2 regions of the Flavobacterium helocola genome follow, and region 2 is predicted to be linked to the other one. Evidence: riboswitches for the same ligand, from Rfam matches in the RefSeq annotation. Region 2 holds a riboswitch; the other holds the start of a gene.
What was found. A riboswitch is a leader RNA that binds a small molecule or an ion and turns the genes downstream of it on or off. The one in region 2 is predicted to bind S-adenosylmethionine.
Positions count from the first base shown of each region.

Region 1: linked by a shared signal. The riboswitch ahead of AAEO58_RS10090 (Na+/H+ antiporter NhaC family protein) and the one ahead of AAEO58_RS04655 (homocysteine S-methyltransferase family protein) in region 2 are both predicted to bind S-adenosylmethionine.

Region 1 covers NZ_JBBYHT010000004.1:271,577-280,562, forward strand. Annotated here, with positions in the region: gene AAEO58_RS10085 (MFS transporter) at 1-1,580, shown strand, start outside; SAM-I-IV-variant riboswitch at 1,662-1,757, shown strand; gene AAEO58_RS10090 (Na+/H+ antiporter NhaC family protein) at 1,818-3,128, shown strand; gene creD (cell envelope integrity protein CreD) at 3,178-4,473, opposite strand; gene AAEO58_RS10100 (hypothetical protein) at 4,591-5,046, opposite strand; gene AAEO58_RS10105 (winged helix-turn-helix domain-containing protein) at 5,101-5,397, opposite strand; gene AAEO58_RS10110 (YiiX family permuted papain-like enzyme) at 5,428-6,054, opposite strand; gene AAEO58_RS10115 (hypothetical protein) at 6,056-6,679, opposite strand; gene AAEO58_RS10120 (DUF1801 domain-containing protein) at 6,767-7,117, shown strand; gene AAEO58_RS10125 (thioredoxin family protein) at 7,198-7,635, shown strand; gene AAEO58_RS10130 (FAD:protein FMN transferase) at 7,632-8,615, shown strand; gene AAEO58_RS10135 (DUF4266 domain-containing protein) at 8,616-8,825, shown strand; gene AAEO58_RS10140 (DUF3570 domain-containing protein) at 8,836-8,986, shown strand, end outside.
Region 2 covers NZ_JBBYHT010000001.1:1,026,958-1,035,943, forward strand. Annotated here, with positions in the region: gene AAEO58_RS04640 (alpha/beta fold hydrolase) at 1-800, shown strand, start outside; gene thrA (bifunctional aspartate kinase/homoserine dehydrogenase I) at 808-3,222, shown strand; gene AAEO58_RS04650 (trans-sulfuration enzyme family protein) at 3,340-4,512, shown strand; SAM riboswitch class I at 4,665-4,774, shown strand; gene AAEO58_RS04655 (homocysteine S-methyltransferase family protein) at 4,856-5,833, shown strand; gene metH (methionine synthase) at 6,020-8,695, shown strand; gene metF (methylenetetrahydrofolate reductase [NAD(P)H]) at 8,775-8,986, shown strand, end outside.

The DNA.
Region 1 (8,986 bases), on a different contig from region 2:
CAGCTGGAAACAGTATTTTTATTCCTTTTTGTAAAAGTTATTTTTCACTAGATCAATTTCAGTCTCAGTTGGTCGATTTTGCTTTTTATACCGCTTATTACATAGGAGCCTTATTATTGTTTGCTTTGGGTGATTTATCAGGAAAAGATATCGTAGGAAAATGGGGCTATAAGAAAAGTATTGTTTATGGATTATTATTTTCAGCACTGGGAGCTGGCGTCATGATTATTGCCGTTGAAGCAAGTGTTTACGCGGGAATGTTAGTAGGATTATTTATAGTTGCTTTAGGTTTTTCATTACAACAAACTGCAGCCAATCCTTTTGCTATTTTATTAGGTGATCCAAAAACGGGAGCGAGTAGAGTAAATCTTGGAGGCGGAATCAATTCTTTTGGAACTACAATAGGTCCTATTATAGTGGCATTAGCATTATTTGGTACAGCTGCATCCGTTTCAGACGAACAGATTAAAACATTAGAACTTAATAAAGTAGTATTACTATATGTTGGAGTAGGCTTATTATTCGTAGCTGCTGCAGCTTTATTTTGGTTTTCAAAAAAAGTGCCTAGCGGAATTGCAAACGAACCAATGGAAAAGGCTAATAAAGCATTAAGAACATTAGTGATTATGACGGTTTTATTAGCAGCTTGTTTTGTGCCAATTTTTAAAACCTATCAATTAGATACAACTAATTATTGTGATGCAGATTTTTCAGATTTAGAACAATATAGAATGCTTTGGCTTTCAGGTGCTTTATTAGTAGTTGTTGGTGGTTTGATGTTTTCTTATACATCCGCAAAAAAGAAATCGGAAGGTTGGGGTGCGATGCAATATCCTCAATTGGTTTTAGGAATGTTAGCGATATTTACCTATGTTGGAGTAGAAGTTGCTGTTGGAAGTAATTTGGGTGAATTATTAAAATTAGATGAATTTGGAGGTTTACAATCTTCAGAAATTGCACCTTATATTTCAATGTATTGGGGAAGTTTAATGATTGGAAGATGGGCAGGAGCTATCAGTGTTTTCAATTTGCAAGGAATGAAGAAAACATTAGCTTTACTTATTATACCAATTATCGCATTCGGAATCATTTTAGGAGTGAATATCATTTCTGGAAAAGATATGAAACCCTTGTATTGGTATATCGTTTGTGTGATTATTCAAATTATAGCTTTCTTTTTGAGTAAAGATAAACCGGCAAGAACCTTAATGATTTTTGGAACTTTTGGTGTAATTGCAATGTTAATTGGATTGTTTAGCACAGGAACAATTGCTATTTATGCCTTTTTATCTGGTGGATTGGCTTGTAGTATTATGTGGCCTTCTATTTTTAGTTTATCTATTATTGGATTAGGAAAATATACTTCTCAAGGTTCGGCATTCTTAGTAATGATGATTTTAGGAGGTGGGATTATTCCTCCCTTACAAGGAAAATTATCAGATATAATTGGAATTCATCAATCGTATATTGTTGCTGTTATTTGTTTTGCTTATTTAACATTATTTGCTGTATTAGTGAAAGGCTTATTAAAGAAACAAAACATTGATGTAGATGCTATTGAAGTAGAAGGAAGTCATTAGAAATATATCATAAAAAAAACTCCGTCATAACGTAATTTTGTGACGGAGTTTTTTTTTACCATTTTTTTAATTTAATTTTGCCAACGTTATCACGAATCTTTTCAAAGATAGCAACCTGCAACAACAAGCAAGGTGCTAAAACGATAAGCCAATACTTTTGGAAAAAATGTTGTTTATTCTCATTTTTCATGATTTTATTTTGGGTTTCGTGATACGTAAATTTTTAAAAAAATGCGCATGAAACAAACACAAAACAAAGGAAATTTATTAGCCTTACTGCCTTTAGCAGTTTTTATTTTTACATTTTTAGGAAGCGGAATTTTACTAAATGATTTTTACGCTTTACCCTCATCCATTGCGGTTATTTTAGGAATTGTTACAGCTTTTGTTATTTTTAAAGATACTTCAGACAACAAGGTTTCCAGTCTGATAGCAGGTTGTGGTGATTCTAAGATTATTACAATGTGTCTTATTTATCTTTTAGCAGGAGCTTTTGCAACTGTTTCCACAAGTATGGGAGGTGTTGCTGCAGTAGTAAATTTGGGAATAGAAAACATCAATTCTTCCTATTTTCCTTTAGGAATCTTTCTAATCGCAGCATTTTTATCCACTGCTACCGGAACATCCGTAGGGTCAATAGTGGCTTTAGGTCCAATAGCTATTTCATTAGCTGATAAGTCTGGTGCTTCTCTTCCTTTAATTGGAGGTTCTTTGTTAGGTGGCGCCATGTTTGGGGACAATCTCTCCATGATTTCCGATACAACAATTGCAGCCACACAATCTTTAGAATGTAAGATGAAAGATAAGTTTAAAGTAAATCTATTTATAGCACTTCCTGCAGCTCTATTCACGATTATAGTACTACTTTTTTTGGGATATGGTGAAGGTCAATTGACAGTAGCAGCAGAAAAGTATGAATTAATTGCCATTGTACCGTATGTGTTGGTTATTGTTTTGGCTTTAATTGGGATTAATGTTTTTTATACACTTTTTATTGGAATACTTTCGGCAGGACTTATTGGTTTTATTTCGAATGATTTTACGCTTTTAACTTTTTCAAAGACCATTTACCAAGGTTTTACAAGCATGACGGATATTTTTTTATTATCCATGTTAACAGGAGGTTTGGCAGCTTTGGTTGAAAAGGCAGGAGGAATTACTTTTTTGCTACATCAAATTAAAAAGCGTATCAAAACAAAGAAATCGGCACAAATGGGAATTGGAGCACTTGTCGGATTAGTAAATGTTGCTATAGCCAATAATACAGTTTCTATTGTAGTAACTGGAGGTATTGCCAAAGAAATTAATGATGATTATGAGCTTAATCCAAAGAAAACAGCTACTATTTTAGATATTTTCTCTTGTATTTTCCAAGGTTTGTTACCTTATGGTGCCCAAGTTTTATTAATTATTAGTTTTTCTAAAGGTTCATTGTCCTGGTCTGATTTATTTTTGAATGCTTGGTATTATTTGTTTTTATTCGTTGTTACTTTGTTAGCTATTTATAGTAATTTTTGGGACCGAATTATTATGAAATATTCGAAATAATAGTTTAAACAAACCTCCGATTGATAATCTTCAATCGGAGGTTTTGTTTTTATTTATTCCACTCAATCTTTCTCGAAAAATACATCACGGCTGCCAATATCAAGAATAATCCAATACTTCCTACTAATAGCGCATAATCTTCCAATTGGATAATCACATAGATAAAAGTATATAAAACACTAAGCGAAATCCCAATGAAAGTTGGAAACTTTCTATCTTTTAATATGGAAATGGAATACAGCGAAATCATTATGATGACCGATGCTCCAGCTATTAAATAGGCAAAAGAAAAAGTACTGTGTTCTGTAATCGAAATTAGCAAAGTGTAAAACATGATTAACGCTATTCCAATCATTGAATATTGAAAAATATGAATGTTGATTTTACTTATAGATTGAATCAAAAAGAAGATTAAAAACGTTAATCCAATTACCAAAAAACCATATTTTGAAGCACGCTCGTTTTGTTGGTATTCATCAACCGGCGTAATAAAATCTACTGCAAAAGCGTATTTGCCTAATTCAGGTAAAACTTCAAAATAGTTTTGAGCAAATGGTCGATTAAAGTGCAGTATTTTCCAATTGGCTTCAAATCCGTTATCCTTAATTTCTCTTGAAATAGGCGAGAAGTTTCCGTTAAAGTTTGGCGAATTCCAATTCGAAGTAACCTTTGCATCAGTTGTTTTTCCAATCGGAACCATTTTTACCTGCTTGCTTCCGTTAAATGAAATCGTAAAATTAAATTTGGTATTGTTTTCAAGCGTTTTATAATCAAAATAGTTGGTTTCCAAACTTTCGATGCTGTCGTTTGTACTATTTGCAACCGATTCAAAAGCTAAATTTTGATTTCCAATTTTCATTTTTACTTCATCTTTAAGACTTTTCAAGTTGGTAGTACGAATTAAAATTTTAGCGCGATTCCAATAAATGTTTTCGGCTGGTATTCCTTTCGAAGCGAAATTAGGAGTAGTATAATTTCCATCAAATTGCATTTTGGTTGTAAATACATTCGATTTGTAAATGCTTCTTTCCAAAGGTTTTACCATGGTAACTTCGGTTTTGTTATTCAAGGTTTCTGGAAAGAAATAGGCATAATTATTGGCACCCGACAAAGGGTCTTTGTACGGCACTTTTAAAATAGGACCATAAAAATAAACGGAATTTCCCCATTTGGAAGTCGTTTCGGTAATGACTTCTTTTTGGCGTTGGCTTCTTTCTACGATTAATTCTTGCACTAAAGCAAGTGGAATGATTAATACTAAGGTTAGAATCCCTACCATGATCATTTTAGCGGTTGTGGTTTGAAAGAACGATACTTTTGGTTCTTGTTGAAATTGTGTTTCCATGATGTTTGATTTTATTGGTTATAATTTTTAAGGTTTCTAATCGTTGTTGATATCATAGCGATTGCTAAAATAAATGTAACAGCTATTGACATTGTGATTGAAATTAGTTTGTTCATGTTATTGAATATTAAAGGTTTGTTGAATATGTGTTAGTGAAACAGAAAGCATATTATAAAAGTCTAACCCGTAGAATGCATGTGCTTGTTTTCCTCTTTGATATTGTTGTTTGAAATACGAAAATCTAGTAGGATAGAAGAGTGTTCCAGAAACGATTACCATTATCAAATACAAGCTTCGTTTACCGTTGCCAAAGAGATAATATTGCATACCTATTTCTTCCACAACTGAAATTCCAGTGTTGGTTAGCACGTGAATAATATCATGGTCTTCTAACTTAGGTTGGATTTCAAAATTATATTTCAATAAAAAGCAACCCAAGTGAAATCCCAAGCTATCATTAGGAAGTTGTATCAAATGATTGACTTTAACATCCCAAGCTTTTCCTTTTTTAAAGAATTTTTGATACGGTTTTTTACTGAGTTCGTACATTTTTTCTATAAATAAATCTCTCATAATAAATATTTAAAAGTACTTTGAATTTCAAAGTAAATAGATAAAAAAATAGGTTTAGCTTTTCTTTATTAATTTTTCAAGCGCCTCGATGTGAGAAGTAAAAGCAATTCTTCCTTCTTTTGTAGCACTATATTTTGTGTTGGGTTTTTTGCCAATAAACTGTTTCTCAATTTGAATGTAATTTTCTAATTCTAGCGCTTTAGTATGCGAAGCTAAGTTACCATCTGTTACGCCTAAAAGTTCCTTTAGCATATTAAAATCGGCACTTTCATTCACCATCAATACCGACATTATCCCCAAACGAATTCGGTGATCAAAGGCTTTGTTGATATTTTGGATAATGTTTAGCATGTTTAGTTTAAAAGTTTATGGTTTAAAAGATTAAAAGTTGTCGAAAATTGTTTCAACTATTTCAGAATCATATAACTGAGAAGGAGCTACTACAGCTTCATTGAAAGGGATATTATTTCCATATCTTTCTTTCATAATGCTTTTTACCAATGGATTATCAAGATTAAAATCTTTCAGTTTTTTGGTTTTACATAGTTCTATATTGGCTCCATTTTTATAAATTTTCCAAACTAATTCCGAACAATAAATTTTATTATCACTCCATTCAAAATACAAATCATAATCTTTGTTATTCATTGATTTTCCGTAAGACTTCATTTTTTGTAAAACTTCATTAGTCAATATTTTATCTGACTTTCTTAATCTTTTTACAGCATATTTAGCATCTTTTCCATGAGAAATCCAATCTTCAAGCAAAGTCATTTTAACAGGTTGAACCGCTTCATATACGTAAGTTTTACCATTTTCAATAAAGATGATTCCACAATGAGAAAATTTTGAATTGGTTGCAATTTTAACTGCTTCACATTGTTTAGATTGTGAAGTTTGAAAAATGATATCACCATTTTGAAAAGCAACTTCTTTACTATTTATTTCTTTACAATTAAATGAAATAAAAATTAAACAAAAGAAAAGCGATACAATTAGATTTTTCATCTTACTTTCTCTCGTATTTAAAATACATTAAACTTCCGTATAAAATGTGACAACCTCCAAAACCTAATGCCCAGAATAATAAGCCATAACCTAAGAACCAAGTCGATAATAATCCCAAAGCAATCATGGTTATTCCTAAATAACGAACATCTCCTAAAGTATATTTACTAGCATTTACACAGGCTAATCCGTAGAATATCAAAGTTAACGGAGCAACTAAACCCAAAATGTCTTTTTCGATTAAAAAGATAATAAAAAATCCACCAGTTGCCAAAGGAATCATAAAGTTGATAACCAATCTTTTTGAAGCGGTATTCCATACATTTTCATGACTTTTTCTCGCTTTACTGATACTTAAAACAATCCCAGTTACAATTGACAACACCAAAACGGATGTTGCTATTATCAATAATCGAATTACAGCAGCTTCAGAAATGATTAAATCACGATAAGCACCCATTGTTGAAGTATCAAAGTAAATGGTTTTATAAGCTAACCATGCTCCAATTAAAGCATAAAAACCTGCTAAAATTCCAGATAAACCACTCAAAGATATAAAACGTGATGATTTGTTCATCAAATTTTTGATTTCGGTAATGTCGTTAAGATAGTTGTAGTTTTCCATTTTAAAGTACTTTGAAATACAAAGTAAATAATAAATAATTTGTTGACCAAACAATTTTTACATTATTTTTGAAAAAATGTTTTTTAAATGAAACCCACAGAAGCATATATACTCCGTCAACCTGAACAATACCAAGCGATGATGTTACATGTATTATCAGTAGTAGAGCAGGAGCTTTCGCAATCTGAATTACTTTTCAAATGGGGCATTCCGTATGTGTATTATAAAAAAAAGCCATTTTGTTATTTGGCTCCCAATCATAAAAAAGGTTTTTTAGATCTTGGCTTTGCCAAAGGTTTTCAGTTAAAAAGGAATCAAGCAACTTTAATTGATGAAAAGAGAAACACAGTGAAATCCTTGCGTTATTTTTCTATTGAAGAAATAGATAATACTGTTTTAATTGATGTTATTTCGGAAGCGAAAGGCTTATACACCTAACTTAATTTTCGCTTAATTTCCTTTTAATAAAATACAAATCAACAGATATTCTCGTTACATTTGATATAAATTTAAATGAAATGAGAAAGTTACTTCTATTATTTGCATTAGCAATTTCCAATTTCGCCGCTTCACAAGAATGGCAAACTAATTTTGAGGAAGCAAAAAAAATAGCAACCGAACAAGATAAAAATGTAGTAATCGTTTTTTCAGGTTCAGATTGGTGTGCGCCATGTATCAAATTAGATAAAAATATTTGGCAATCTGAAGCTTTTAAAAAAGAGGCAAAAGAAGAATGGGTTTTGGTTAAAGCCAATTTTCCAAGAAAAAAAGCCAATGAATTACCAAAAGAACAAACGGAACACAACAGAAAATTAGCCGAAAAATATAACGTAGAAGGTAGTTTTCCATTAGTCGTAGTTTTGGATAAAAATGGAAAAGTATTAGGAAAAATGGGATTTAAAAACGTTTCTCCTGAAGAATATATCAAAATGATTCACGCATTAGAGAAAAAATGAGAGTAGTAACAATTCTTTTATTTGCTTTAGCAACAAGTAGTTCATTTGGCCAACAAATTTTTAAGAAAAAACAAAATTTGTTAGGAAGTCCTTTTGAAATTACGGTTGTTGCTACTGATTCAATGCAGGGAAATCAATACACTGATTTGGCTATAGCCGAAGTAAAACGAATTGAAAATTTAATTTCGGATTGGATTCCAACAACTCAAATTTCAAAAGTGAATCAAAATGCTGGAATTAAACCAGTTAAAGTAGATAAAGAAGTATATGATTTGGTTGAAAGAGCTACAAAAATTTCAAAATTAACTTCGGGAGCATTTGATATTAGCTATGCATCAATGGATAAAATTTGGAAATTTGACGGAAGCATGAAGGAAATGCCATCTCCAGAAGCTATTAAAAAATCGGTTGAAAGAGTTGGATATCAAAACATAATTCTAAATCCAAAAGACACCACAATTTTTCTTAAAAACAAAGGAATGAAGTTGGGACTTGGAGGAATTGGTCAAGGTTATATAGCAGATAAAATTAAAGTTTTACTTCAAGAAAAAGGGTGTAAAAGCGGAATAGTCAATGTTTCAGGCGATATCAATACTTGGGGAAAACAACCAAGTGGTGAACTTTGGACAGTAGGAATTGTAAACCCAATGAACAAAAACAAAGTCTTTGCTACGTTTCCATTAGATGATAGTGCGGTTGAAACTTCAGGAAGTTATGAAAAGTTTGTTACGTTCAACAGAAAACGCTATTCGCACATTATTGATCCAAGAACTGGTTATCCTGCTTCAGGAATTGTAAGTGTTTCCGTTTTTTCAAAACAAACCGAATTAGCAGATGCTTTAGCCACAGGAATTTTCGTTTTAGGAGTTGAAGTTGGTTTAGATTTAATCAATCAATTAAACGGAATAGGTTGTATTATTGTTGACGATAAAGGCACAATTCATGTATCAAAAAATATAGACATTAAAAAATATCAGTAAATGAAAAAGATAATTTTAGTTGTAATAGTTGTTTTTTCAGCTATTTCATGCAACACCGTAAAAGAGTACGATAAACAATATATCAATGATCCAGAAATGAAACTTTCTGCCAGAAGTTCAGAGCGTTTTGAAACCACTTTTCAAGTGTATCGCGAAGCTGCTTCGGGTGCAAATGGTGGAAAAACAGGTGGTGGTTGTGGATGTAATTAATTGAGAAAAAATGAAAAACAAAATAACCCTACTATTTGCATTTTGTTCGCTAATTGGTTTTTCTCAAGAGAAAGATTCAACTGAAGTAGCGTATAAAAAACGTGTTTTGGAATCTATCGAGGTAGATTTTTTAATGAGTTATTATAAACAAGATGGTATTC
Region 2 (8,986 bases):
ACGGTTGGTGGCAATCGTTAATTGGTGATAATAAAATTATTGACACCAAAAAGTATGCGGTTTTAGCCTTCAATATTCCTGGAAACGGTTATCATGATGAAGAAAATTTAATTGAGAACTATCAAGATTTCACTACTTACGATGTGGCTAATTTATTTTGGAAAGGAATCGATTCGTTTAAAGTGAATCAAGTTTTTGCGGTAATTGGTGGAAGTTTAGGCGGAGCAATTGCGTGGGAAATGGCTGCAGTTCGACCAAAAGCGATTGCGAATTTAATTCCTGTAGCAACAAATTGGAAAGCTTCTGATTGGTTGATTGGAAATGTATTAATTCAAGATTTAATTCTGAATAATTCTAAAAATCCAATTCATGATGCCAGAATTCATGCTATGTTATTGTATCGAACACCTGAATCACTAGAAGAAAAATTTCACACCAAATTGCAAAATTCGGAAGGATTGTTTCAAGTGGAAAGTTGGTTGTTGCATCACGGAGAAAAATTGCAAAATCGATTTCAACTTTCGGCTTACAAACTCATGAATCATTTATTGAGAACTACGGATATTTTTAAAAACAACAGTAAATCGGAAGTCATAAAAAGCATCACATCGAATATTCATTTAATCAGTGTGGACACCGATTATTTTTTTACAGCAAACGAAATCAAAATAGCTTTTCAGGAATTCAAAAACTACAAAAACAATACATTTTATCACGAAATAAAATCCATACACGGACACGATGCTTTCTTGATAGAATTCGAACAATTAAACAACATACTTAAACCTATATTTAATTAGAAAACAAATGAAAATACTAAAATTTGGAGGAAAATCATTAGCAAACGGAGAAGGATTGCAAAAAGTAATTCAAACCATTGCTCAAAAATATTTCAATAACGAACCTATTGCAGTCGTAGTTTCGGCAAGAGGTAACGCTACAGATGAGTTAGTAATTTTACTAAAAAAAGCACAAGCCAACATCAATTTTCAAGCGGATTTTGAGCAATTCAAAAAATACCAATTGGAAGGTTTGAGAGAAAATATCTTCGTAGAAGAATTTTCGGTTTTACAGAAATTACTAGAAGGTGTCTCGCTTTTAGGAGATTACAGCGAAAAAATCAAAGACCAAGTCATCGCGTATGGCGAAATTCTATCCGCAAAATACGTGGCTTATGTTTTAAACGAAAACAGCATCAAAGCACAATTTACAGATTCACGTCAGTTAATAAAAACGGATACCAACTTTGGAAATGCGCAACCTATTGAAGCGATTTCTAAACAAAATGTACTAGAGTATTTTGTTAAGAACTCAGATAAAGTAAATATTGTGACAGGTTTTATCGGTTCAACGTTACACAACGAAACCACTACTTTAGGAAGAAACGGAAGTAATTATACCGCTTCCTTATTAGCAAATTATTTAAACGCAGAAGAATTTCAAAATTATACTCACGTTGACGGAATTTTTACCGCTAATCCCGATTTAGTAGCTGATGCAAAAAAAATTGAGCGATTGTCTTTCAATGAAGCGAATGAGTTGGCAAATTTTGGAGCTCAAATTTTACATGCCAAAACGATTATTCCTTTGGTTGAAAAAAATATTCCATTACGCATTTTAAACACTTTCAATCCTGAAAATGAAGGGACGTTAATCACTGCCGAGCAAACCAATGAAGGCATCAAATCGCTTTCAGTTTTAACCAATGTTTCGCTGATTAATTTAGAAGGAAGAGGTTTATTAGGAAAAACAGGGGTTGATGCAAGAATTTTCCGTGTGATGGCTGAAAACGATATTAGTGTTAGTATTATTTCGCAAGGTTCTTCGGAAAGAGGAATTGGTTTAGTCGTGAGTTCTGATAAGGCTTCGAAAGCTTTGGTTGGTTTGGAAAAAGAATTTGAAACCGATTTTTATACGAAAGATGTCAATAAAATTTCGGTAAACGATAACATTGCCGTGATTTCGATTATTGGGCAAGATTTAACGAATTTCCATAAACCTTACACGGCTTTAATCCGAAATAAAATCACACCAATTTTGTTGAATAATACCGTTACGGGAAGAAATATCAGTTTGGTTATTAGTCAAGATGAATTCAAACGTGCTTTAAATGTAATTCATGGCGAAATTTTTGGTGTAGCAAAAAAAATCAACATCGCCATTTTCGGTCACGGAACGGTTGGTGGAACTTTGATTTCCCAAATTTTAGAATCAGCAAAAAATATCGAAAAGCGAAAAGGGATTAAGTTGAATGTGTTTGCTATCGCGAATTCAAAGAAAGTGTTGTTGAATAAATTCGGAATCAGCGAAAATTGGAAAGCTACGTTAGAAGATAAAGGGCAAGATTATAAAGTAGACGATATTATCGCTTACGCGAAAGAACATCATTTAGAAAATTTAATCGCAATTGATAATACTGCAAGTGCGACTTTCATTGAAAATTATATTTCGCTAGCCGAAAATAGTTTCGATTTAATTTCGTCAAATAAAGTAGCGAATACCGTAAGTTTCGATTTTTATAAAACGTTGCGAAAAGTACTAAAAGAAAATCAAAAAGAATATTTATACGAAACGAATGTTGGTGCTGGATTACCATTGATTGATACGATTAAATTACTGCATTTGTCAGGTGAAAATATCACTAAGATTAAAGGTGTTTTCTCTGGAACATTGAGTTATTTGTTCAATAATTTTTCGATAGAAGACAAAAAATTCAGCGAAGTTTTAAAAGAAGCCATCGACAAAGGTTTCACTGAACCCGATCCAAGAGAAGATTTAAACGGAAACGACGTTGGACGAAAATTATTAATCTTAGCCCGCGAATTAGATCTACAAAACGAATTCGAAGAAATCCAAATTCAAAACCTAATTCCAGAACCTTTACGCGAAGGAACTGCAACTGATTTTCTAAAACGTTTATCAGAATTAGATGGAATTTACCAAAACATCAAAGACGCTCAAGGTCCAAATGAAGTGTTGCGTTACATCGGAGAATTATCAGGTGATTTGCAACAAGATAAAGGAAAATTAGAAGTGAAATTAATTTCCGTTCCAGCTAATTCAGCTTTAGGTTCTTTAAAAGGTTCTGATTCTATTTTCGAAATTTATACAGAATCTTATGGAGAACAACCTATCGTAATTCAGGGCGCTGGAGCAGGAGCATCAGTAACCGCTAGAGGTGTTTTTGGCGATATTTTACGCTTATCTGAAAAAAAATTATAAACTCAACCTGCAAGGTTTTCATAACCTTGTAGGTTTTTAAGCTTAAATGAACTTAAACTATTCATCATAAGTCAAGTAAAACTTATATGACTTATATGTTTAAAAAAAAACAAAACCATGAGCAATCAAAATTTAGGATTAGAAACCCAAGCCATTAGAACGCAATTAGAACGAACTCAATATTTAGAACATTCTGTTCCGTTATATTTAACATCAAGTTTTGTTTTTGAAGATGCTGAAGACATGCGCGCTTCATTTGCGGAGGAAAAAGAACGCAATATTTACAGTCGATTTTCCAATCCCAATACATCCGAATTTGTAGAGAAAATTTGTTTGATGGAAGGAGCAGAAGAAGGCTACGCTTTCGCAACCGGAATGGCAGCGGTGTATTCTACTTTTGCTGCTTTATTGAATTCGGGCGATCATATCGTTTCTGCAAGTAGTGTTTTTGGTTCGACGCATACGTTGTTTACCAAATATTTTCCAAAATGGAATATTACGACGAGTTATTTCGATGTCAACAAACCAGAAACAATTGAAAATTTCATTCAACCAAATACAAAAATACTTTACGCAGAATCACCAACTAATCCAGCAGTTGATATTCTAGATTTAGAATTGTTGGGTAAAATTGCCAAAAAGTACAATTTAATTTTAATTATCGATAACTGTTTTGCAACACCTTATATTCAAAATCCAATTCAATTCGGAGCCGATTTAGTGATTCATTCTGCCACCAAATTAATCGATGGTCAAGGTCGTGTTTTAGGTGGAGTAACTGTTGGTCGTTCTGATTTAATTCGCGAAATTTATTTGTTTTCCCGAAATACCGGACCCGCTTTGTCGCCTTTCAACGCTTGGGTGTTGTCTAAAAGTTTAGAAACCTTGCCAGTTCGTATCGAAAAACACTGCGAAAACGCTTTAAAAGTCGCTGAATTTTTAGAAAATAATCCAAATGTCGCTTCAGTGAAATATCCATTTTTGAAATCGCATCCGCAATATGAAGTCGCTAAAAAGCAAATGAAATTAGGTGGAAATATTGTAGCGTTTGAAATTAAAGGAGGAATTGAAGCAGGAAGGAAATTTTTAGACAAAATCAAATTATGTTCGTTGTCTGCGAATTTAGGTGACACGCGTTCGATTGTAACACATCCAGCTTCTACTACACATAGTAAATTGACGGAAGAGGAACGTTTGGCGGTAAGTATTACTGATGGTTTGGTGCGCGTTTCTGTTGGTTTGGAAACCGTCCAAGATGTAATTAATGACTTAAAACAAGCGTTAGAATAAAACTTTTTAAATTATTTTATAGATTTATATTCTTAATTTAAGATTAAAATAGGAATATAAATCTATAAAAAATATATTTTTAATGAAATTTTAGAAAATATTTCATAATTTCAATTTTGTCACTACATTTGCAGTGTTCATAATTATAGTGTTTGTTATCACGAAAGCTGGAGGGAATAGACCCTGCGAAAGCTTAGCAACCTCCCGCGCTAGTGGAAAGGTGCTACATTCTATTCCGATATTTATCGGAAGCAGATAACGTTAGAATTGCTCTCCAACTTTCTACGGTAACAAATTAAGTTAATCAAGAAAAATAGGCAATTAGCCTTTGAGAGAGAATCCAATGTCAAAAATTCAAGAAGAAATTAAAAAACGAATTCTCGTGCTCGACGGAGCTATGGGAACGATGTTACAACGTTATAAATTTGAAGAAGAAGATTTCAGAGGCGATCGCTTCAAAGATTTTCCGCATCCTTTAAAAGGAAACAACGATTTGCTTTCCATTACCCAACCAGAAGCTGTAAAATCAGTACATCGCGCTTATTTTGAAGCCGGTGCTGATATTGTAGAAACCAATACTTTTTCGGGAACAACTATTGGAATGGCCGATTATTATTTGGAAGATTTAGTCTACGAATTGAATTTTCAATCGGCTAAAATCGCCCGTGAAGTAGCGGATGAATTTACCGATAAGCCGAGATTTGTGGCTGGTTCCATCGGTCCGACGAACAGAACAGCATCAATGTCACCTGATGTTAATGATCCAGGTTTCAGAGCAGTGAATTTTGATGATTTAAAAATCGCTTACAAACAACAAGTAGAAGCTTTAATTGATGGTGGTTGCGATTTACTTTTGGTAGAAACAATTTTCGATACCCTAAATGCAAAAGCCGCATTGTTTGCTATTGAAGAAGTAAAAGAAGAACGCAATATCGATATTCCAGTAATGGTTTCAGGTACAATTACCGATGCTTCTGGAAGAACATTATCGGGACAAACAGTGGAAGCTTTTTTAATTTCGATTTCACATATTCCTTTATTGAGTGTTGGGTTTAATTGCGCTTTAGGAGCAGACCAATTGAAACCGTATTTAAAAACATTGGGAAATAATACCTCGTTAAATATTTCAGCACATCCAAATGCTGGCTTGCCAAATGCCTTCGGACAATACGACCAAACGCCTGAAGAAATGCAACAATTAATTCGGGAATATTTACAGGAAAATTTAGTAAATATCATTGGTGGATGTTGCGGAACTACACCAGAACACATCAAATTAATTGCTGAGGTAGCAAAAGAATTCAAACCACGCCCCGTGTAGAGAAAACGCATGCGTTGTCTCAATAATTGATTTAATCAATTATTAAATATCAAAAAATGAAAAACAGAACAATAAAAATAAATTTCGAATCATTTTTAAATTCACAACGATGTTGGGTTTGCCAATATGTTAGTGATAGTAAAGTCTTTTGGAAGTCTGTTGCAAAACATTATAAAAGAATAAGTAATGAGTTATAGTTCCGATAAATATTTAAAATTATCAGGTTTAGAACCTTTGATTGTAACTCCAGAAACCAATTTTGTTAATGTTGGAGAACGAACAAACGTAACAGGTTCGCGTAAATTTCTTCGATTAATTAAAGAAGAAAAGTACAACGAAGCGCTTTCGGTTGCACGTGAACAAGTAGAAGGTGGTGCACAAATCATCGATGTCAACATGGATGAAGGAATGTTGGATGGCGTCTATGCAATGACAAAATTCCTAAATCTAATCGCAGCCGAACCCGATATTGCAAGAGTTCCTGTTATGATTGATTCTTCAAAATGGGAAATCATTGAAGCAGGTTTAAAGGTGATTCAAGGAAAAGGTGTGGTAAATTCAATTTCTCTAAAAGAAGGAGAAGCTACTTTTATTCATCATGCCAAATTAATCAAACGATACGGCGCTGCGGTAATTGTTATGGCTTTTGACGAAAATGGTCAAGCGGATACTTACGAAAGACGTATCGAAATCTGTAAAAGAAGTTATGATATTTTGGTTAATCAAGTTGGTTTTCCTGCTGAAGATATCATTTTTGATCCCAATATTTTTCCAGTTGCAACCGGAATGGAAGAGCATAAATTAAATGCATTAGATTTCTTCCGAGCGACCAAATGGATTCGCGAAAATCTTCCATATGCGAATATTTCTGGTGGTGTGAGTAATGTCTCTTTTTCCTTCCGTGGAAACGATAAAGTGAGAGAAGCAATGCATTCCGCGTTTTTATACCATGCCATCCAAAATGGAATGACGATGGGAATTGTGAATCCTGAAATGTTAGAGATTTACGATGAAATTGATCCTATTTTATTAGAACACGTTGAAGATGTTTTATTAAATAGAAGAGATGATGCAACAGAACGTTTATTGGATTTAGCCGAAAGTTTCAAAGGCGATGTAAAATCGAATGAAAAAGCGATTGCCGAATGGCGAAATGGTTCGGTTCAAGAGCGATTAACGCATTCGTTAGTAAAAGGAATCGACGAATTTATCGAAATTGATATTGAAGAAGCGCGTCAGTTAGCCAAAAAACCAATCGAAGTGATCGAAATCAATTTGATGGCTGGAATGAATGTAGTGGGTGATTTGTTTGGAAGCGGAAAAATGTTCTTGCCACAAGTTGTTAAATCGGCTCGTGTGATGAAAAAAGCGGTTGCTTATTTGCTTCCTTATATCGAAGCTTCAAAAGATGGTTCTACTTCGTCAAGTGCTGGAAAAGTATTGATGGCGACTGTAAAAGGCGATGTGCATGATATTGGAAAAAACATAGTTTCAGTAGTTTTAGCGTGTAATAATTTCGAAATTATTGATTTAGGTGTGATGGTTCCGCCAGAAAAAATCATTGAAGTTGCGGTTAAAGAAAATGTAGATATTATCGGTTTGAGTGGTTTGATTACGCCTTCGCTGGACGAAATGGTGTATTTGGCCAAAGAAATGGATAAATTGAATATCAAAATCCCCGTAATGATTGGTGGTGCTACAACTTCACGTGCACATACGGCTGTGAAAATTGCTCCAGAATATAAAGAAACCGTGGTTCATGTGAACGATGCTTCGCGTGCGGTAACAGTAGCAACCAATTTATTGCAACCCGATACTAAAATTACTTATGCAAAATCGCTTCGTGAGGAATATGATTCACTTCGAGAAGGATATTTAAATAGAAGTCGTGAGAAAAATTTCTTATCGATTGAAGAAGCGCGTAAAAATAAATTCAAAATCGATTGGGATACGTTCGAACCAGTAAAACCAAATTTCATAGGAACAAAAACAATTGAAGTTGAACTTTCAGAATTAGTAGATTTCATCGATTGGACACCGTTTTTCCAATCTTGGGAATTATACGGAAAATATCCAGCGATTTTAACAGATGAAATTGTAGGCGAACAAGCGACTCATTTGTTTGAAGATGCACAAAAAATGCTTGCTCAGATTGTTAAAGAGAAATGGTTCACCGCAAAAGGAATTTTAGGAATTTTTCCAGCGAATACAATTAATCATGATGATGTTGAGGTTGTCACTTCGAGCGGAGTCGAGAAGTTTTTGAGTTTAAGACAACAGAGTGCTAAAACAGTTGGAGCTCCAAATATCGCTTTAGCGGATTTTATTGCTCCAAAAGAAATTGGTAAACAAGATTATATTGGATGTTTCTGTGTTTCAACTGGTTTTGGTGTTGATGAAAAAGCTTCGGAATTCGAAAAACAATTAGATGATTATAATTCCATTTTGGTAAAAGCTTTGGGAGATAGATTAGCAGAAGCTTTTGCAGAATATTTGCATTTAAAAGTGCGTAAAGAAATTTGGGGTTATGCTTCTGATGAAGTTTTGTCAAATGATGAGTTAATCAAAGAACAATACAAAGGAATTCGTCCTGCTCCAGGTTATCCAGCTTGTCCTGACCATTTGGAAAAGCCAACGATTTGGAAATTACTAAATGTAGAACAAGAAATAGGCGTGAAGTTAACTGAAAGTATGGCGATGTGGCCAGCGTCATCAGTTTCGGGTTATTATTTTGCGAATCCAGGAAGTAAATATTTTGGTTTAGGAAAAATTAAAAAAGACCAATTAGAAGATTACGCCAAGAGAAGAAATAGTAGTGTAGAATTAGCCGAAAAATGGCTCTCACCCAATTTAGCAGATTAAAGATTTGTTTCAAGTTTCAAGTTTAAAGTTGCGCAACTAACCTGAAACTTGAAACCTGAAACCTGAAACTAAAAAAAACATGAAAGTAACTGAACATATACAAAACGCCAACGGAAAACCTTTGTTTTCCTTCGAAATTTTACCGCCTTTAAAAGGGCAAAATATTCAATCTATTTTTGATAGCATTGATCCATTGATGGAATTCAATCCGCCCTTTATTGATGTAACCTATCATCGTGAGGAATATGAATTCAAAGAATTAGAAAACGGCTTACTTCAGAAAAAAGTAGT